DNA from 4 places in the Pantoea sp. SGAir0418 genome. Region 1 is predicted to be linked to each of the others. Evidence: predicted binding sites of a transcription regulator. Region 1 holds the regulator's gene; each other region holds the start of a gene.
The links. Region 1 encodes LexA, which represses DNA repair genes until DNA is damaged. Its sites were predicted from a motif close to TNCTGTATGTACATACAGNA; they were not measured.
Positions count from the first base shown of each region.

Region 2: C1N84_RS07795 (DinI-like family protein) is a predicted target of LexA. The motif match lies at 2,993-3,012, and genes of this name have one in related genera.
Region 3: C1N84_RS12135 (DNA translocase FtsK 4TM domain-containing protein) is a predicted target of LexA. The motif match lies at 2,871-2,890, and genes of this name have one in related genera.
Region 4: metR (HTH-type transcriptional regulator MetR) is a predicted target of LexA. The motif match lies at 3,297-3,316, and genes of this name have one in related genera.

Region 1 covers NZ_CP027911.1:3,662,162-3,667,244, reverse strand. Annotated here, with positions in the region: gene plsB (glycerol-3-phosphate 1-O-acyltransferase PlsB) at 1-1,705, opposite strand, end outside; gene C1N84_RS17130 (diacylglycerol kinase) at 1,831-2,199, shown strand; gene lexA (transcriptional repressor LexA) at 2,305-2,919, shown strand; gene dinF (MATE family efflux transporter DinF) at 3,048-4,373, shown strand; gene C1N84_RS17115 (CsbD family protein) at 4,533-4,745, shown strand; gene zur (zinc uptake transcriptional repressor Zur) at 4,816-5,083, opposite strand, start outside.
Region 2 covers NZ_CP027911.1:1,704,866-1,709,948, forward strand. Annotated here, with positions in the region: gene C1N84_RS07765 (S24 family peptidase) at 1-165, opposite strand, end outside; gene C1N84_RS07770 (hypothetical protein) at 307-696, shown strand; gene C1N84_RS07775 (hypothetical protein) at 677-1,006, shown strand; gene C1N84_RS07780 (hypothetical protein) at 1,089-1,598, shown strand; gene C1N84_RS07785 (acyltransferase) at 1,623-2,213, opposite strand; gene C1N84_RS07790 (hypothetical protein) at 2,433-2,699, shown strand; gene C1N84_RS07795 (DinI-like family protein) at 2,717-2,956, opposite strand; gene C1N84_RS07800 (DUF6388 family protein) at 3,294-3,617, opposite strand; gene C1N84_RS07805 (ABC transporter substrate-binding protein) at 3,691-4,983, opposite strand; gene C1N84_RS07810 (methyl-accepting chemotaxis protein) at 4,993-5,083, opposite strand, start outside.
Region 3 covers NZ_CP027911.1:2,609,378-2,614,460, forward strand. Annotated here, with positions in the region: gene C1N84_RS12135 (DNA translocase FtsK 4TM domain-containing protein) at 1-2,809, opposite strand, end outside; gene lrp (leucine-responsive transcriptional regulator Lrp) at 2,929-3,423, opposite strand; gene trxB (thioredoxin-disulfide reductase) at 3,945-4,910, shown strand; gene cydD (heme ABC transporter permease/ATP-binding protein CydD) at 5,056-5,083, shown strand, end outside.
Region 4 covers NZ_CP027911.1:3,802,751-3,807,833, reverse strand. Annotated here, with positions in the region: gene glpT (glycerol-3-phosphate transporter) at 1-479, opposite strand, end outside; gene C1N84_RS17745 (carboxylate/amino acid/amine transporter) at 884-1,762, shown strand; gene C1N84_RS17740 (YehS family protein) at 1,759-2,241, opposite strand; gene metR (HTH-type transcriptional regulator MetR) at 2,332-3,264, opposite strand; gene metE (5-methyltetrahydropteroyltriglutamate--homocysteine S-methyltransferase) at 3,491-5,083, shown strand, end outside.

The DNA of each region.
Region 1 (5,083 bases):
GCACGGTTGACTCGGGTGAGTACGGCACATTGCGCAGCAGCTGGGTGTAGCACTCCAGCTGTTCCGTCAGCTGTTCACGCGTCAGCGAACGCTGGCGCGATGCCAGCAGCGCGGTCACGCACAGGTTCATGGCGTTGGCCGCGCCGGCTTCGTTGATGCGTACCATCAGACGTGCCGCGATATCGTTCACTACCGGCGTCATCCACGCCGGACGCTGAGGATCGATAGGGTCAATCGCGTCGCGCCACTCCGGAACCTGTTTGTTAAGATAGTTAACCAGCGACAGCGGCTCACCGAAGTTCACATAGCCCTGACCGAGGTTACGCAGCTTGCGCAGGCCGCGCACCATCTGCATGAAGCCCTCTTTCTCTTTCGCGGCACCGCGCAGCTCTTTGGCATAAGTGCCGACTTCCATCACGTGCTCATAACCGATGTAGATCGGCACAAAGGTGATAGGACGGCTGCCGCCGCGCAGCAGCGCCTGTAACGTCATCGACAGCGTGCCGGTTTTCGGGTCGAGCAGACGGCCAGTACGTGAGCGCCCGCCCTCAACAAAATACTCAACCGAATAGCCGCGGCTGAACAGCTCGCCCAGATACTCGCGGAACACCGTGGAGTAGAGCTTGTTGCCTTTAAAGGTACGACGAATAAAGAAGGCACCGAGGCGACGGAAAATCGGTCCGGCTGGCCAGAAGTTGAGATTGATACCGGCAGCAATATGCGGCGGCACCAGGCCCTGATGATAGAGCACGTAGGACAGCAGCAGATAATCCATGTGGCTGCGGTGGCAGGGCACGTAAACAATTTCGTGACCATCCTGCGCCAGCTGGCGCACGCGTTCGCCGCCGTGCACGTTAATGCCCTGATAGAGCCGACTCCACAGCCAGCCCATCACACGGTCAGTCACGCGGATCGCTTCGTACGAGAAATCCGCCGCCACTTCTTCCATCATTTCGATGGCGTTCTGCTGGGCTTTTTCATGCGAAATCTTCTTGCTGCGCGCTTCGTCTTCAACCGCTTTCTCAATCGCTTTGGACTGCAGCAGCTTGTTGAACAGATCCTGGCGTGCCGGCAGACGCGGGCCGACGGCTGCCAGCCGCTGGCGGGCAAAATGAATGCGCGCGACACGTGCCAGCTTCTGCGCGATCGACTGATCGGTACCGTGTTCGGTGGCCATCTGACGCAGTGAAACCGTGGGCGAGAAGCGGACAAAGCTGTCGCGACCGTGCCACAGGATGGCAAAGAACTTCTGTATACCGTTAAGAATACGCAGATGTGGCGTCGGTTCGCCCTGAATTTCACGGCCTGGCGCACGGCCAAACATCACGGAAACCGGCAGCATCTGTACGTCCAGCGCCGCATTGTTGCGGTGCAGATCGAGGTAGTCATGGAAAAGCTTGACCGACTCCGGGTTCGCCACGAAATAGGGGAAGACGCGTGGCCCATCGTGAATAAATACGTGGCGCGGCAGCAGGGTGCCGTCAATCTCCAGCGGTGCCAGCGGATCCGGCAGATCGTGCTTCAGGCACTGTGCGCGTAGCGTGAGCAGGTCCGCCTTTGAATCATAAGGCAAAACATACATCACCGGACGGGTCGGATCGATACCGTGTTCCGAGATCGGATCGGTCGGAATGACCTTACTTTTTACCAAAATAGAGAGTGGTAAATTCAACAATTTGTAATAGAGTTTACGCCAACCTGACATAGACAACTTGAAGCCTCTTGTTAGCAAAGCGCGGCAAGCATACCAGAAAGTGCGGCGAAGATCTGTGGCTGTGCCACCTCGCGCGCCCAGACATTGACGTCAAAAACAGTTAAGGGTTCCACAACATGGCAAATAACGTCACCGGTTTCCTGAGAATCATTAAAGCCGCCGGTTATTCCTGGCAGGGGCTGCGCGCTGCCTGGCAGCATGAAGCCGCTTTTCGCCAGGAGGCGATTGCCGCACTGGTCGCGGTTGCCATTGCCTGCTGGCTGGATGTCGATGCCATCACGCGTGTGTTGCTGATTGGCTCGGTGGTGCTGGTGGTCATTGTTGAGATCCTTAATAGTGCCATCGAAGCCGTGGTGGACCGCATCGGTCAGGAGCGCCATCCGCTGGCAGGACGCGCCAAAGACATGGGCTCGGCGGCGGTACTGCTGGCTATCTTACTGGCTCTGTTTGTCTGGATCGCGCTGCTTTGGTCGCATTTGCGATAAACATTCCACATTCATCAAGCCGCTGATTTTTCCCTCTGTTTCGGTTTTCATTTCGCCAATACCTGTATATACTCACAGCGACTGTATAAACAACCAGGGGGCGGGATGAAAGCGTTAACCAGCAGGCAGCAACAGGTCTATGACCTGATTCGCGACCATATTAATCAGACCGGCATGCCGCCAACGCGTGCTGAAATTGCTTCGCAACTGGGCTTCCGCTCGCCTAACGCTGCTGAAGAACACCTGAAAGCGCTGGCGCGTAAAGGTGTCATTGAAATCGTCTCCGGTGCATCGCGCGGTATTCGCCTGCTGATGGAAGAAGAGGCGAGTGAAGGGCTGCCACTGATCGGTCGCGTCGCCGCCGGTGAACCGCTGCTGGCGCAGGAACATATCGAAGCCCACTATCAGGTCGACGCCAACCTGTTCAAACCCTCTGCCGATTTCCTGCTGCGCGTCAGCGGTATGTCGATGAAAGATATCGGCATTATGGACGGCGATCTGCTCGCGGTGCATAAAACACAGGAAGTGCGCAATGGCCAGGTGGTGGTTGCGCGTATCGATGATGAAGTCACGGTGAAACGCTGGAAGAAGCAGGGCGCGATTGTCCAGCTGCTGCCGGAAAACAATGATTTCCAGCCGATTGTCGTGGATACCCGTGAACAGTCGCTAACCGTGGAAGGGCTGGCCGTAGGCATCGTGCGCAACGGCGAGTGGCTCTGAAACCCGGTTGATCTCCCCCGCTGCGGCGGCGCTCGCGCGCTGTCCGCAGTCTGCTCTAATCATACTTTTGTTCCCGGCCCGTAAGGCGCTCGCTCAGGCCGACCACCGTAACCCTCGGGATGGGGCTGATGCAGCTATTTTCCTCTTCTGATAAAGCGCTGTGGCGACTGGCGTTGCCAATGATCCTCTCCAATATCACCGTGCCGCTGCTCGGCGTGGTCGATACCGCCGTGATTGGCCATCTTGATAGCCCGATCTACCTCGGCGGCGTGGCCGTAGGCACCACGGCAACCAGCTTCATCTTTATGCTGCTGCTGTTTCTGCGTATGAGCACCACCGGTTTAACCGCGCAGGCGTTCGGGGCCGGCGATAAACAGGCACTGGCGCGCGCACTGATGCAGCCGCTGCTGATCGCTCTGGCCGCCGGGTTGCTGCTGGCGCTGCTGCGTTCTCCTGCCAGTAGCCTGGCGGCAACGCTGATGGGCGGCAGCGCGGAAGTCCAGCAGCAGGCGCAGATCTTCATTGAAATCCGCTGGCTGAGCGCACCGGCTACGCTGGCTAACCTGGTGATTCTCGGCTGGCTGCTGGGCGTGCAGTATGCGCGTGCGCCGATGGTTCTGCTGATTGTCGGAAACCTGGTCAACATCCTGCTCGATCTGCTGCTGGTGCTGAAACTGCACTGGGGCGTTGCCGGTGCCGCCGCCGCCACGGCGCTGGCCGAATACGTGACGCTGGCAGTGGGATTATGGATGGTGGCGCGCGTGCTGAAACTGCGCGGTATCGATTTCAAACTGCTGAAAAACAGCTGGCGCGGTGACGCGGCGCGGTTATTTCGCCTTAATCGCGACATCATGCTGCGCTCGCTCATGCTGCAGATCTGCTTCGCCTCGCTGACCCTGCTGGGTGCACGCATCGGACCGGATGTGGTTGCGGTCAATGCGGTGCTGTTGATGTTCCTGACGTTTACTGCCTATGCGCTGGACGGCTTTGCTTACGCGGTGGAAGCCTGCTCGGGTGAAGCGGTAGGGGCAAAAGATCGCAGCCGGCTGCTGCTGATCTGGCATGCCGCCTGTCGCCAGGCGGGTATCGTTGCGCTGCTGTTTGCGCTTATTTATGCGCTCAGCGGGCCGCACATTGTTGCGCTGCTTACCTCGCTGCAGCCGCTGCGTGAGATGGCCGATCGCTTTCTGCTGTGGCAGGTGATTTTACCGCTGGTCGGCGTCTGGTGTTATCTGCTGGACGGCATGTTCATTGGCGCGACGCGCGGCCGCGAAATGCGTAACAGCATGATCATGGCAGCAGCCGGTTTCGGCATCACTTTGCTGACGCTGCCGTGGTTAGGGAATCACGGTTTATGGCTGGCGATCACGGTGTTTCTGGCGCTGCGCGGCCTGACGCTGGGATGGATGTGGCGCCGCCACTGGCAGCGTGACAGCTGGTTCAGCCAGCCATAAGCGCAGCGCAGATGCCAGAATAATCTGTAATTCTGTGCACAATCCGAAGCGGCTACTATAATTATCTCAAACGGCGCAGATAAGCAGCGCGTTATATGGTTATTTCCGGTATTACATGAGAAATACACCATCTCACTCAGGAAGACGTGGAGGATTGTTATGAACAAAGACGAAGCGAGCGGAAACTGGAAGCAGTTTAAAGGGAAGTTTAAAGAGAAATGGGGCAAGTTAACCGATGACGATTTGACCGTGATCGAAGGGAAACGCGATCAGCTGGTGGGTAAAATCCAGGAACGTTACGGTTACGCCAAAGATGAAGCTGAACGTGAATTGAAAGACTGGGAAAGTCAAAACAAAGATTACCGCTGGTAAGTCTCCCGCTTTAAGGATGATGCTCCTACCCGCTGATCGTTACGATCGGCCTGGCACACGGACGTGCCAGTTACCCTTTACGCACCTTCTTCTTACTTTCCACTTCATGATCGTGCTGACAGCTACCCGGCTGCGTGCAGGCCGCCACTTCGGCACAGTTTTCACACAAGCCGTGCGCCTCAATAACGCTATGACGTAAGGTAAAACCTGCCTGATCGGCCAACCCGGCAATGATCTTTTCCACGCCGTGCGCGTGCTTCTCACTGACGGCGGCACAGTTGTCGCACACCAGCATTACCGATGTGTGCGCCGGCTCGTCGAAATGGTGGCACACCACA
Region 2 (5,083 bases), 2.0 Mb from region 1:
CGCCAGCCGCAGCAGATGCTCACCACGCGGCACCGTCTCTTCTTTCTCCCACTGCGAAACCGCAACGTGTGACACGCCAATGCCATTGGCCAGTGCCTGCTGCGTTAATTTCAGTGCCTTACGGCGCTGGCGAATGCGCTCACCACCAGATTCTTTTTTCATCATCTTGACAACTCCTCCAGGCTTGACTTAAGTATACTTAAAATCATTATTTAAAGTAAACTTAAATATGCCGCTGGCCGTGATACTGGCGAGGGAGGTCAGCGGGGTGTCCGGCTAACCCTCGCCAGGTGAGAGAGGTAGGGCATGGAGAGTAGTTTGGTCACCAGCGTAGGCGCACTGCTGCTTGGCGGTGGCGCGGCAGCGGTGTTCTGGAAACCCCTGATGGCGGGGATCGCGTCAATCGTCACCAGCAATCGCGCGGGCGGCGAGATCATCACCAGCTACAAAGAGCAGGTGCTGCTTCTCAAGGAGAGCCATGCGCTGATGCGCCAGGAAAACGATGAACTGCGTATCCGTCACGACAAAAACCTGCGGCGTATCTCATCGCTGGAGACCGATCTGCGTTTGATCAAGAACGCACTCGGTATCCTGCTGGCGACCACCGAAGCCGAGCACAGCGATAAGTTTCGCAGCCAGATTAATCAATTGATCACCACTCTGGAGGAGAACCGCGATGGTGCAGATAAACAGTGAACTGCTGGTGCGAAGCCACCGCCGTCATCTGATGCTGGGTGGCCTGCTGATGCTGTTATCGCTGCTGTGTGTGGCGATGACCATTCTGTTTCTTTACGTCAATAACGACGCCAACCGGCGCGTGGAGGAGATTCGCCAGCAGTACCGGGCGATCTCCGATCGACGCGAAGCAAAGGTCGCCGAACTGACCAGCCAGCTGGTTGAGCTGCAGAAAAAGCTGGATGCCCAGCCGCCGCGCAGCGCCAGCCATACCACAACGCCCTCCACGCCGCCGGCCGGGCAGCAAACCGCGCCACAGCCGCGGCGCTAAGGAGGACCTGATGCGAATTACCGAGCGGATCGCAGTCCGTTTGCAGCAACTGCGGTCTTTATTTAGCAATAAGGAGAAAATTATGAGCGATCAAACTGTCATCAACCCAACCAGCGCTGCGGCGCAACAGGAATTGTCACCGCTGGAGAGTTTTGCCAACGAAACGGCCAGCGCGCCGGCTGCCGCTAACAGCGCAGCTGATAGCGTTGCCCAGCCAGCAACGCCGCCGGCAGCCGCAACGCCAGCTGCGCAACCGGCAGCGCCCGCCAGCGCTGAGCAACCGTTTCATGCGGATGCTCCGGTCGATCTCGATCAGCAGCTGGCAACGCAGGATACGCTGGCGAACGGCTCGGCCAGCGCAGGCGCCTCAGCGGCCGCCACGCCTGGTGTGCGCAACGCGCAGGCCGCCGCACCGGTTGCTGTCCCCGACGCGCCGGCTGCTGCGACCGCCGCCAGCGATGCGGTGGCGCAGGATATCAGCGCCGGGGTGAAGGACTTTGTCCAGGCCTTCAGCTTTGTTGAACAGGGCGTGCTGAAGCTGGGCAGCGCCGCGAAGGATGAACTTATTGCGCTGGCGAAGAAGTATCTGTAATTCAGGCGGGCAGGGATGCCCTCATCACCCGTTCGGTCGCGAGATCTGCTTTTCCAGTTCCAGCGGGTTTCGCTGCCGGCTATTAATCTTTTTAGCGGGCGAGCCGAAGTAGATCGACCACGCTTCGGTATCGCGCGTTATCAGTGAATTGGCGCCTACTGCGGTTCCCTCTGCCAGCGTAAGGCCCGGCATAATAATGGATTGCGAACCGACGATGACATGCCGGCCCAGCACCACTTTCCCCGAGGTGACGCCGGTCAGGTGGGCAGGCACGGTGGGATTGGTCATGAATTCCCCACTATAGTCATCACTTTTCGAGTAGATTTTTACGCCCTGCGAAAGCCCCGAGAAATCCGCCATTTCCACACCGGCACCCGCCAGTACGGCGCAGTAACCGCCAATATGAATGTAGGAGCCAAGCGTCAGATACCCATCGCCGGCAGCCACGAGGGTCGAGAATCCGTCGATGCGCACGTGATCGCCAAGGGTGATATTGTGCAGGCCAATAATGGTGCAGTTTTTTGCCACCATGACCTGCCTGCCGACGTGTTTAAAGCCGAAACTGTTCAGCTCATGTTCGGTGTAATAACCAGGATTGAAAGGTTCTGTCGACACAGTGCATTCTCCGGATGATCGGGGCTGGGGTGCCATTATAGGTGCGAAGGCAACAGTCTGTAGCGGAAGAAAAGCGCTAAATCTGACGTCAATTCATCGCAATCAGCCACGAATGGAGACTAAGTTAAGATAATTCTGCAGGCGGCTTCGCTATTATCTGCTAACTTTAATTGCTCAGGCGTTATTTTAACTGGCTTTATCAGCAAAAAGGAAAATAGCATGAGTGATACAGAGGCAATCAAAACCAAAACTGACTACCTGCGTGATGTCACCTCACAGCTAAAAGAGATGCGTCACTATGCGCAGACCAACACTGAGACGCTTTCCAGCCACTGGCTGGCCTTTGATGCCGGGGAGTATAAGGATAAAGAGTACGCCACGCGTTTTGATACGCTGATCAACAAGCAGGGACAGCTGCTGGATGATATCGATCAGGCGATTCAGGATCTGGAAATCGCCATCAATCACAGCGAGCAGGAAAGCTAAGCGCGGCTGCTGGTGGCCTAATCGGCCACCAGCCACATCTCGGCTTCATCGAACATCTCTTCAACAATACGCGCAATCGTCGCCTTATCGTTTTTACTCATATCGGTTTCGATGGCGTTACGCTCCATCGGCTTAACCCGCACCTCCAGATCCGGAAAGACGCGCTGTACGCGCTTCTCCAGCTCCTGCAAAATCATTTCGCGCGCGCCCGGTAATCCGGCTACGTTGCGCTTGTCGTAAATCAGCTCCACAAACATCAGGGCATTCCAGTAATCAAAGTGGGAGCGTCATATTACTGTAAATAAAACCAGTGACAAGCGGCAGGGCGGCAATTATTTTCATACGGGTGAAACAGCGCGGCGTAAAGATGCAACGACAGGGGAACAAAGCGGGCAAAAGCAGAGGGTGCACGCAAAAAATCGAACCTCTGGAGGTGGAAATCCAGCAACACCTCCAGAGGCGGTGCAATAGCACCTTTCGTTCAAGGACAATCGACGACAGTCGTCGTGATTATTAAGTTATACAACTTTTTCCATCTTGTACAACTTTTTCCCCGGAAATTTCTCTCCGATCGCCTTTTTATCAGTGCATCGCTTATAACTCGTTCTTAATACAGAACTCTTCCCACGTCATACCTAACGCTTCCGCGTGAGATTTCAGATAGGTTTCAATCGCTTGTGCAGCAACTGCTTTATCCGGTTCCGCCAGCTGGATGGAGAACAGCATGCCGTCGAGCTTCTTCTGACGCAGAAACGCGGCATAAATGCGCTCGGCGTGCCACGCGCGCAGTTCACGCAGGGACATATTGGCGGCGCGCGCATCACTCTCACTCAGTTCATCCAGCGCGGACTGAAAATCAGGGTGGGCGGTGAAAAACAGGCTGCGGGCCAGGGCGTAATACTCTTCAGGGGTTTTCATTCGGGGGTTCCTGCCGGTCAAATTGCGCGTTAGTGTAACCCGCACACGGCGACTTGTCAGGAACCCCGAATGTTTACTGCTGTGCGGCTTGCAGGCGCGTCACGTCCTGCTGATTTTTTTCCAGCGTTTGGCCCACCGTCAGCTTGCCCTGCAGCAGCGCCGCCAGATTCTGCCCGACGGCGTTACCCATCTGATCAAAGCCAGCAATACTGACGTACTGCACACCGGTGTAAGGTACGGTGTTCAATGTCGGTTGATCGACGGTGGCGGATTCAATCGCGCTGCGCACCTGAGCGGCGTAAGGCGCCAGGCGCTGGTAGTTTGGCTGCTGGTAGGTGGAGTTGCGGCTGCCGGGTGGCACCGCTCCCCAGCCGACGGTATCCGCGACCTGCTGAATATACTGCCGCGAGGTCGCCCAGCTGATGAAGTCGACGGCGGCGGCGCGCTGCGGTGAGTTGGCCGGTACCGCCAGCGCCCACGACCACAGCCAGTGCGAGCCGTTGCGCGTAATGCCGCCCGGCGCCGGGGCAAACGCCAGCTTGTCCGCCACCAGCGAGATCTGCGGGTTAATCAGCAGCCCGGCGGCGACGGTACTGTCGATCCACATCGCGCATTTTCCCTGTGCGGTAAGACGCAGGATCTGGCCAAAGCTATTGCTGGCCGTATCCGGCGGACCGTCCTGTTTCACCATCGCCAGATAATCGGTCAACACCTCACGCCACTCTGGCGAATTCAGCGTCGGCTGCCAGCGATCGTCAAACCACTGCGCACCATAGGCGTTGGCCATGGTGGTGAGCAGGGCCACGTTATCGCCCCAGCCGGGCTGGCCGCGCAGGCACAGGCCATAGATACCGTGCTGAGGATCGGTGAGTTTCGCCGCGAAATTTTTGATGTCGGTCCAGTCGGGATCGTCCGGCATGGTCAGCCCTTTCGCCGCAAACAGATCTTTGCGGTAATAGGTCATGCTGCTTTCCCCGTAAAACGGTAGCGCGTACAGCGTTTGCTGCCAGGACAGTGCTTTGCGCACCGGCGTCAGCAGATCGTCGCTGTCATACTCTGGCGGCAGGTTATTAAGCGGCGCCAGCCAGCCTTTTTTACCCCACAGCGGCGCTTCATAGGTACCCACGGTAATCACATCAAATTTTGCGTCACCGCTGTTCATGGCTGCCAGCACCGCCTGGCGCAGGGCGCCATCATCCATCACGTGCCACTGCAGTTTCACGTCCGGATGCTGCTGTTCGTAACGGCTCGACAGCTGCTGCATGATAGTCATGTCACCATTGGCAATGGTGGCGATATTGAGCGTGGTGGCGGCCTGGCTGAGCAGCGGCAGCGCGGCCAGCAGCGCAATTATGGTACGCTTCATGGCGGCTCCTTATGGCTGCTGCAGGCGGAAGAACGCCATTTTTTCCACCAGCAAACCGGCATGCTGGCTCACCGTCTGGCTGGCCGCGCTGGCCTGCTGC
Region 3 (5,083 bases), 1.1 Mb from region 1:
TCATCAGGTCAGCGAACTCATCAACCAGCACCACAATGTACGGCAGTTTTTCCAGCACCGGCGGCGTGGTGTCCATGCTGTCGCCCGGTTTCCAGAACGGATCCGGAATTGGCCGGCCCATTGCGGCCGCCTGCTCGATCTTCTCGTTATAGCCGGCCAGATTACGCACGCCCAGCGCAGACATCAGCTTATAGCGGCGCTCCATTTCGACCACACTCCAGCGCAGCGCGTTAGCCGCGTCTTTCATGTCGGTGACCACTTCCGTCAGCAGATGGGGAATGCCCTCATACACTGACAGCTCGAGCATTTTCGGGTCGATCATGATAAAGCGCACTTCTTCCGGCGTGGCTTTATACAGCATGCTGATGATCATGGTGTTGACGCCAACCGACTTACCTGAACCGGTGGTACCGGCCACCAGCAGGTGCGGCATCTTCGCCAGATCGGCCACCACGGGTTGACCAGAAATATCTTTACCCAGCACCACCGACAGCGGCGAAGGGTTATCGCGGAACTTATCGCAGTCCAGCACCTCACGCAGGTAGACGGTCTGACGATGTTTATTGGGGAGCTCCAGGCCGACATAAGGCTTGCCCGGAATCACCTCAACCACACGCACCGCAACGGCAGAGAGCGAACGTGCCAGGTCACGCGACAGGTTAGAAATACGTGCGGCCTTGACGCCCGGTGCCAGATCCAGTTCAAAGCGGGTGATTACCGGCCCCGGAGAGATGCCCACCACTTCGGCTTTCACGCGGTAATCCGCCAGACGCGCTTCAACCAGACGCGCGGTCTGTTCCAGTGCGAACATATCCACCGGCTCCTCTTCCGCCGGCGGCGACGTCAGCAGATCCAGCGTCGGCAGCGGCGTGGAAGGTTTCTCCAGCGGCTGTTCGTGACGTACCAGGAAGGGGTGGAACAGGCTGTCCTGCGCAGGGGCGACAGGCTTCGGCGTTTCAGCCGGCGCGGCGTAAACCTCGTCGTCTGGCGTTGACCACGGGCTGGTTTCCTCACTCAGCGATGCGGGTACCGCCGGCTCAGGTGCCGCTGGCTGCTGCCACTGGGCCGGGGCGTCCGGCTCTGGCGTGGCGGCAATGGTAAACAGCGGTTCGCTCGGCGTGTCATCAACCAGATCTTTCATCGGAGAGAAATCAAACGCGGCTGAGGTATCCAGATTAAATACCGGCGCGCTCTCCTGCTCAGGCTGGCTGTAACGCTGTTGCTGCTGCTGAGCAAACTGCTGCGCCAGCTGGGCCTGCTGCAGCGCCTCTTCATCTTCTTCCTCTGCCGGCTGCTGCTGCCAGCTGTCGCCGTACCGCTGCTGCTGCTGCGAATGGAACGCTTCGCGCAACTGGGCTTCCTGCAGCGCAGCATTATCATCATCGTGCGGCTGTGGCACTTGCCAGCTGGCGCTGATTTCCGGCTGCTGCTGGTCGGCCTCTTCACGTGCCTTCTCTTCTGCCATGCGTTGCGATGGCAGTTTGATACCGTATGAGGCCAGCTCACGCCGGGTTGGCAGCTTAACCTTGTTAGGACGCGGCAGTTCCGGACCAATACCCTGTTTCACCTGCGGATTGTAATCGCGCTCCGGCACCACATCAAAGGCTGGCGTGTAAGCCGCAGAGCGGGCAGCAGCGGCGGCCGTCGCTGAACCGAGTGCGGCAGCGGCTGCCGTATTCAGCGGTGTGGCGGCCTGATCGGCACTCTGCCAGTTACCCATGCGCGGGCCATCGTCTTCTTCAGCGAGCGAGAAGGCGTCGGCGGCCGGTGAAGCAGGCACTTCGAAGCGGTATAACGGAGGAGCCGCTGTCGCGGGCTCTGCTGGCGGAATAGCTGGCGCCGCAGGCGCGCTGGCAACAGATATCGATGCCGGAGCAGCCGCAGCCAGCTGTGACGGCGCAGGTTGTGGAGCTACGTTTACCGCCGGTGCGGATGGCTCAGGTGCCGCGACGGACGGCACCTGACGTGCGGCGTCACTGGTGGCGGCCAGCGCAGCCGCGGTAGCCGCACTGGCTTTCGCCAGCAGGGGATCGTCGCTGGCGACTTCAGCCACAGGTTCCGCTACCTGTCGGGGCTTAGCCAGCAGTACGTCATCTTCGTCGTCCTGAGCCGGCGCAGCGCGCAGTGGCGGAACCGCGTCGTCGGGGTGCGCCTCGTCGTAGTCGTCTTCTTCCTGCCAGGGTTCATCATGGCGCGAGCGGTTGCTGGCAAAGGTCAGCACGCCCATCACCACGCTGCCGATCTTCTCGGCAATCGCCAGCCAGGACCAGCCGGTATAAAGCGTGATACCCGCCGCCCAGACGCACAGCAGCGTCAGCGTGCCACCGGCACCGCTGAACCACGGCGCCATCGCATTGCTCACCAGGCTGCCAATTACGCCGCCAGAGGCAAAATACCAGATATCGTCCACGTTCAGCGCAGCCAGTCCGCAGGTAGTCACTACCAGCGCCAGCACGCCAATCAGCCGCAGGCCCACCGCAAAATAGTCGATGTAATCCTGACGATCGCGCTGACGGAAGGTAATCCAGCACAGACCAATAATCACTGGCGGAATGGCGTAGGCCATCACACCAAAAATAAACAGCAGGGTATCGGCCAGCCATGCGCCCACGCTGCCGCCCAGATTGTGGATCGGCTCGTGCCAGGCGGTTTGTGACCAGCTGGGATCGGAGGGATTAAAGCTAACCAGCGACACCATCAGATAGATGGCAAACAAGGCCACCAGGATGAGCAACGCTTCCAGCAGCCGACGTCCGCTGCTCAGTGGTTGTAATGAAACGTCTTTATCTTCTGTATATTCCTGGCTCAAGAGAACTCTCCAGGTGCCTGTAAATTAAGAAGGCAACAGCGCCAGGCTTGCCTGACGCTGGTCCTGTATGAATTCACAGGAGTGTACCGAAATCCTGCAAGCTTTGCACCTGCCCTGCGTTACCGGGTCTTAATCACCAGACGATTGCTCTGTTTGACCTCTTCCATCACCACATAGGTACGGGTGTCGTTGACGCCCGGCAGGCGCAGCAAGGTCTCACCCAGCAGTTTACGGTAGGCGGACATATCCGGCACGCGGGTTTTCAACAGGTAGTCAAAGTCACCGGAAACGAGGTGACATTCTTGAGTTTCCTCAAGTTTTTGTACGGCGGCGTTAAATTGTTCAAACACATCCGGCGCGCCGCGATTCAGAGTAATCTCAACGAATACCAGCAGTGAAGCATCGAGATAGTGCGGGTTCAGCTGCGCGGTGTAGCCCAGAATGAAACCCTGACGTTCCAGGCGACGTACGCGTTCAAGACAAGGTGTTGGCGAGAGGCCGACACGTTTTGAAAGCTCAACGTTGGAAATACGACCGTCTTTCTGCAGTTCATTCAGAATATTTCTGTCGATCCGATCCAGATCTTTTCCGGGGCGTTTCTTGTTGTCTACCATTATTATTGTCTCTCTTAATTCCTTCCCTTTACCTGCCAAACCCTGAAAACGTTCAATGTTCAGGGCCTTACTGAAGTGAAGTCTTTAAGCCTGTGCAGTAACGCGACCATCCGTATGACGCATGCTGTCTGTCCACATCATGCGTCATTACCAATGTCAGGCTGAGTTTATTTGGCGAAATTGCGCAAAACAGAGCTGAAATTCTGTTTCGAACCGCTAAATTTTCTCTGCTTCTGACAATGTTTTCGCAAAAGCGCAGGCGATTGTCAAAGTAAAACATCCAAATTCAGTACAAGATGCCAGACAGCGTACTGGGTTGCTGTTTTTAAATGAGAATTTTTATACAGCTGCACCACAAATTGCCGAGCAATGCCCCCTTTTGGCGCAGCGCGCGTGCAGAATTGCCATTCATCGTCTACGCCGCTTGCAGTGATTGTTAACAAAATTGCTGAAACCTTTTTTTGCGACAGTAATTTCCCTACAATCGAAAACTATGTTGTCAGACACACACTGAGGAACGCATGAGTACGGCCAAACACAGTAAGCTGCTCATTCTGGGCTCCGGCCCTGCCGGTTACACCGCAGCGGTTTATGCCGCCCGCGCTAACCTGAACCCGGTATTGATTACCGGACTGGAAAAAGGCGGCCAGCTCACCACCACGACTGAAGTCGAAAACTGGCCGGGCGACCCGCACGATCTGACCGGCCCTGCGCTGATGGAACGCATGCAGGAGCATGCTGAGAAGTTCAACACCGAAATCATCTTTGACCATATTCACACGGTTGATTTGCAGAACCGTCCGTTCCGCCTGACCGGCGACAGCGGCGAATACACGGCGGATGCGCTGATCATCGCGACCGGTGCCTCAGCGCGCTACCTTGGCCTGCCGTCAGAAGAGGCATTCAAAGGCAAAGGGGTATCGGCCTGCGCCACCTGTGATGGTTTCTTCTATCGCAACCAAAAAGTCGCGGTTATTGGCGGCGGTAACACGGCCGTTGAAGAGGCGCTCTATCTGGCGAACATCGCTTCTGAAGTGCACCTGATTCACCGTCGTGACAGCTTCCGCGCTGAGAAAATCCTGATTGACCGCCTGATGGAGAAAGTGCGTAACGGCAACATCGTGCTGCACACTGACCGCGCGCTGGACGAGGTGGTAGGCGATCAGATGGGCGTCACCGGGTTGAAACTTTCGTCAACCAAAGGTGAAGCTCCGCTCTCGCTGGAAGTGGCGGGCCTGTTTGTCGCCATCGGTCATAGTCCGAACACGGCGATTTTCGATGGCCAGCTGGATCTGGAAAACGGCTATATCAAAGTGCAGTCCGGCCTGCAGGGCAATGCGACGCAGACCAGCGTGCCGGGCGTGTTCGCTGCCGGTGACGTAATGGACCACATCTATCGTCAGGCCATTACCTCTGCCGGTACCGGCTGTATGGCCGCGCTGGATGCGGAACGTTATTTGGATGGTCTGGTTAAAAACGATAAGTAAGTTGTTAATTATCTGATCATAATTGCACTGAGGCGGCCACTTTTGGTCGCCTTTTTTATCGCCTGCGTGCTACAGTTCTGCCACCCGTCTGTCCGGCATTTAGCGTCGGATTTTGCCTCTCGTTACGGTGATCAAACAGCTTCGCATGAACAAATCACGGCAACACGAACTGC
Region 4 (5,083 bases), 140 kb from region 1:
ACCGACACAATGCCGCCGCGCTCTTTCTGCGACCACCAGTGCACCATGGTGCGTCCGCACGGTGGCCAGCCCATGCCCTGGAACCAGCCACACAGAAACAGCAGCACGAACATCACCATGATGCTTGAGGTTGCCCACGGCACGAAGCCCATCACCAGCATCACGGCGGCGGCGAGAATCAGGCCGGCGGGCAAAAATACCCGCGGGTTGGAGCGATCCGAGACCGATCCCATGATGAATTTGGAAAAACCGTAGGCGATGGAGATGCCGGAGAGGGCAAAGCCAAGGTCGCCGCGGGAAAAGCCCTGTTCGACCAGGTAAGGCATCGCCAGCGCAAAGTTTTTGCGCACCAGATAATAGGCGGCGTAGCCAAAGAAAATGCCGAAGAAGATCTGCCAGCGCAGACGACGATAGAGCGGATCGACGCGATCGTCCGCCACCTGGGGCTGGTGTGGTGCAGGTTTAAAAATACTCAACATCAGAATGGCCCTCCAAGGGCGCAATATAGTTATCGATTCCCAGCAGGTTGGGGCAAAAAAAGTACGACAGCGAACAGAAAGCAACCTTTCCATTTCGCGCACAGAATAGTGATGGTTACGCGCAGTTACTGTGACGTGTGACACATATGTTACAGTTTTATGACAATAAAGAGCGATATAAACCAGTAAATGTTGGATTTCGCGCATTTGTGCCAGAGAAAACGGCGCGCTGCCTCATAAAAATCGCCGCCCGCCGGTCAACCCGCCATGCGGACGCGTGCCTGCTGACCGGGCAGGGAAGATGCGATCGTGTTTAATTTCATCACATGTCAACCAGATTATCCCGCCAGCGCGCTGTAGTTTGTTTACACTAGCGCCAGTGTTGAACTTTAGGATACATAACCGTGCTGTTGCTGATCGTTACCACCATTCTGTGGGCTTTTTCTTTTAGTTTAATCGGGGAGTATCTGGCGGGGCAGGTGGATACCTGGTTCTCGGTGCTGATGCGTTTAGGCCTGGCGGCGCTGGTCTTTCTGCCGTTTCTGCGCTGGCGCGGTTACCGCGCCTCAACGTTGCTGCTCTATATGCTGGTGGGCATGCTGCAATTAGGCATCATGTATCTGATCAGCTTTGAGGCTTATCTCTATCTCAGCGTGCCGGAATTCCTGCTGTTTACGGTGATGACGCCGCTGTATGTCACGCTGATTTATGACCTGCTCAGCAAGCGCCCGCTGCGCATTGGCTATGCCTTTAGCGCCCTGCTGGCGGTGCTCGGTGCGGCCATTATCCGCTACGACAAAGTCAGCGATGATTTCTGGTTCGGACTGCTGCTGGTGCAGGCGGCTAACATCTGCTTTGCGATTGGCATGGTGGGCTATAAGCGCCTGCAGGAAGTCCGTCCAATGCCGCAGCACACCGCGTTCTCGTGGTTCTATCTTGGCGCGGTGCTGATCGCGGTAATCGCCTGGTGCATCTGGGGCAATCCGCACAAGCTGCCGACCACCACGCTGCAGTGGGGCGTGCTGGTGTGGCTGGGCGTGGCCGCATCCGGACTGGGTTACTTCATGTGGAACTACGGCGCGACCCAGGTCGATGCCGGGACGCTGGGCATTATGAACAACATGCACGTGCCGGCAGGATTACTGGTGAACCTGGCGATCTGGCAGGAGAAACCGCACTGGCCGAGCTTTATCGCCGGGGCGATAGTGATTTTTGCGTCCCTGTACGTGCATAAACGCTGGGTACTGGGACACACGGCCAAAAGCGGCAGTTCAGGCGCTTAGCTTTTTTTCGCGGGTGTCGATGGCCGCTGAATCAGCGTTAAGCCTTTCAGGAAGTTACGCAGAATCTGGTCACCGCACTCGCGATAATTTTTATGATCCGGATTACGGAAAATCGCGCCGATCTCGGCCTGTGACACCTTGAAGTTAGCCTTCAATAAAATATCCGGGATATCGGTGGTTTTCAGCGCGAAGGCGATGCGTAACTTTTTGAGAAAGATATTATTGTTCATGCGGCGCTCAACCGACGGGGCCGGCGCGTCTTCGCTTTTGCCGCGACGGTAGAAAATCAGACCGTTGAGGAAGTAGCCCATCAGCACATCCGGCAGTTTACGAAACGCCTCATCGTCATCTTTCTTCAGCCACGCCTGCACATCTTCACGCGGTACTTCACTGCCCGCCAGCGCAAAAATCTCCACCACTTTGCTGTCGCTCAAATCCAGCATATAGCGCACGCTGCGCAGCACATCGTTATTGGTCATGGTGAAACTCTCCGGTAGCGGTTAAGGCGGCGCATTATAGAGCAGGCAGGGCGGGGATAACAGCACGGGCGACATTGGCCGCCCGCGGCATCAGGACGAGACCGGCTGCAGTGAACCGGGGCGCGAGGCATCGCGCACGTAAGGCAGGTGCTCGCAGGCGTGCTGACGGGCAAAGCGCACAAAGGCCTCCAGCACCGGCTGCCGCTGCTCGCCGTCGCGCATCGCCGCATATAAACGGCTCCACAATCCGTCGCCCAGCGTGCGTGTCACCACCAGCCCCTGGTGCTCAAAGCTCTCTACCACCCAGTGCGGCAGCGCGGCAATGCCCATGCCGGCCGACACCATCTGGATCAGCAGCAGCGTATTATCCACGTTCTTCAGCGCCGGGCTGACGCCGGCTGGCTGTAAGAAGTTACGCCACACGTCCAGCCGCTGACGCTGTACCGGATAGATCATCAGCACCTCATCGGCCAAATCTTCCGGCGTGATGTGGGCCAGCTGCGCCAGGCGGTGATCCGGCGCCAGCACCAGCCGCACCTCAAAATCAAACATCGGCGCATAGAACAAACCGCTGCGCGGCAGAATATCGGACGTCAGCACCACGTCCAGTTCGCCCTGCTGCAGCGCCGGCTGCGGATCAAAGGTCACGCCGGATTTGAAGTCCATCACTACCTGCGGCCAGCTCTGACGGAAATTGTTCAGGGCCGGCGTCAGCCACTGGATGCAGCTGTGGCATTCGATAGCGATGCGCAACGTGGTCTGATGCGGCTCATGACAGGCCTGCAGCGCCTGCTGGATCTGCGGCAGAATCTGCTCCGCCAGCTGCAACAGAATCTCTCCCTGCGGCGTAAAACGGAGCGGCTGGCTCTTACGCACGAACAGCCGGAAGCCCAGCCGCTGTTCCAGGTCGCTGAACTGGTGAGACAACGCCGATTGCGTCTGATGAAGCTGGGCGGCGGCGGCAGCCAGCGAGCCGGTGTGCCGTAACGCCTGCAGCGTCCGCAGGTGTTTGAGTTCGATCATGAGAGTCCTTCACATCGAGATTGAACAAATTGCGCTTGAGACACATACAGTACCCGCAGATTATAGCGGTGTAAACATCTGGACGGCTAAACATCTCAGTCAGACGCGACGGCCACTTTACCTTTGTCCAGCTAACACGCTCAGCGCACGGCAGGATTGCCCGCTGGATGAACGTAAATCGGTTGCTGCGACTGTCGCACAGCGAACAACTTCTGGAGAATCTCACATGACCATTCTGAACCATACTCTCGGTTTCCCTCGCGTCGGGCTGCGCCGCGAACTGAAAAAAGCGCAGGAAAGCTACTGGGCCGGGAACAGCTCACAGGACGAACTGCTGGCGGTGGGTCGTGAACTGCGCGCCCGTCACTGGCAGCAGCAGAAAGACGCCGGTGTTGATCTGCTGCCGGTCGGCGATTTTGCCTGGTACGATCACGTGCTGACCACCAGCCTGCTGCTCGGTAACGTACCGGCACGGCACCAGAATAAAGACGGCTCGATTGACCTCGACACCCTGTTCCGCATCGGCCGCGGTCGGGCGCCCAGCGGCGAGCCCGCAGCAGCGGCAGAGATGACCAAATGGTTTAACACCAACTATCACTATATCGTGCCGGAATTTATTCAGGGTCAGCAGTTCCGTCTCAGCTGGACGCAGCTGCTGGACGAGGTGGATGAAGCGCTGGCGCTCGGCCACACCATCAAACCGGTGCTGCTGGGGCCGGTGACCTATTTATGGCTGGGTAAGGTGAAAGGTGACGCCTTTGACCGCCTGTCGCTGCTGCAGGCCATTCTGCCGGTGTACCGTCAGGTGCTGGCAGAACTGCGTCAGCGCGGCATCGAATGGGTGCAGATTGATGAGCCGGCGCTGGCGCTGGAACTGCCGCAGGCGTGGCGCGAGGCGTTTAAACCGGCGTACGACGCGCTACAGGGCGAAGTGAAACTGCTGCTGACCACCTACTTTGACAGCATTGGTCAGAATCTTGATGTCATCAAAACGCTGCCGGTGCAGGGCCTGCATGTTGATCTGGTGCACGGCAAAGACGATCTCCAGCAGCTCAACCAGCAGATCCCGGCGGACTGGCTGTTGTCGCTGGGGGTGATCAATGGCCGTAACGTCTGGCGCGCCGATCTCACCCGCTGGTATGAGCGCCTGCAGCCACTGCTTGGCCAGCGTCAGCAGCTGTGGATTGGATCTTCCTGTTCACTACTGCACAGCCCCATTGACCTGAGCGTGGAAAACCGCCTCGACGACGAGGTAAAAAGCTGGTTCGCCTTTGCGTTACAGAAGTGTACGGAGCTGTCGCTGCTGAGTCAGGCACTGAACCAGCACGATGCCGCTGCGCTGCACGCCTGGAGCGCGCCGATTCGCGCCCGGGCAAACTCTGCTCGCGTGCACAACCCCGCCGTGGCGCAGCGTCTGGCGCAAATCCAGGCCAGAGACACTGAGCGCAACAGCAGCTACACCGTGCGTGCTCAGGCGCAGCGTCAGCGCTTTAACCTGCCGGCGTGGCCCACCACCACCATCGGTTCTTTCCCGCAGACGACCGAGATTCGCGGCCTGCGCCTCGACTTCAAAAAAGGCAACATTGACGGCGGCCACTACCGCACCGGTATCGCGGAACACATCCGACAGGCGATTGCGGAGCAGGAGCGTCTGGGGCTCGACGTGCTGGTGCATGGCGAAGCCGAGCGTAACGACATGGTGGAGTACTTCGGCGAAAACCTCGACGGCTTTGTTTTCACGCAGAACGGCTGGGTACAGAGCTACGGCTCGCGCTGTGTTAAGCCGCCGGTGATCATCGGGGACGTCAGCCGCCCGCAG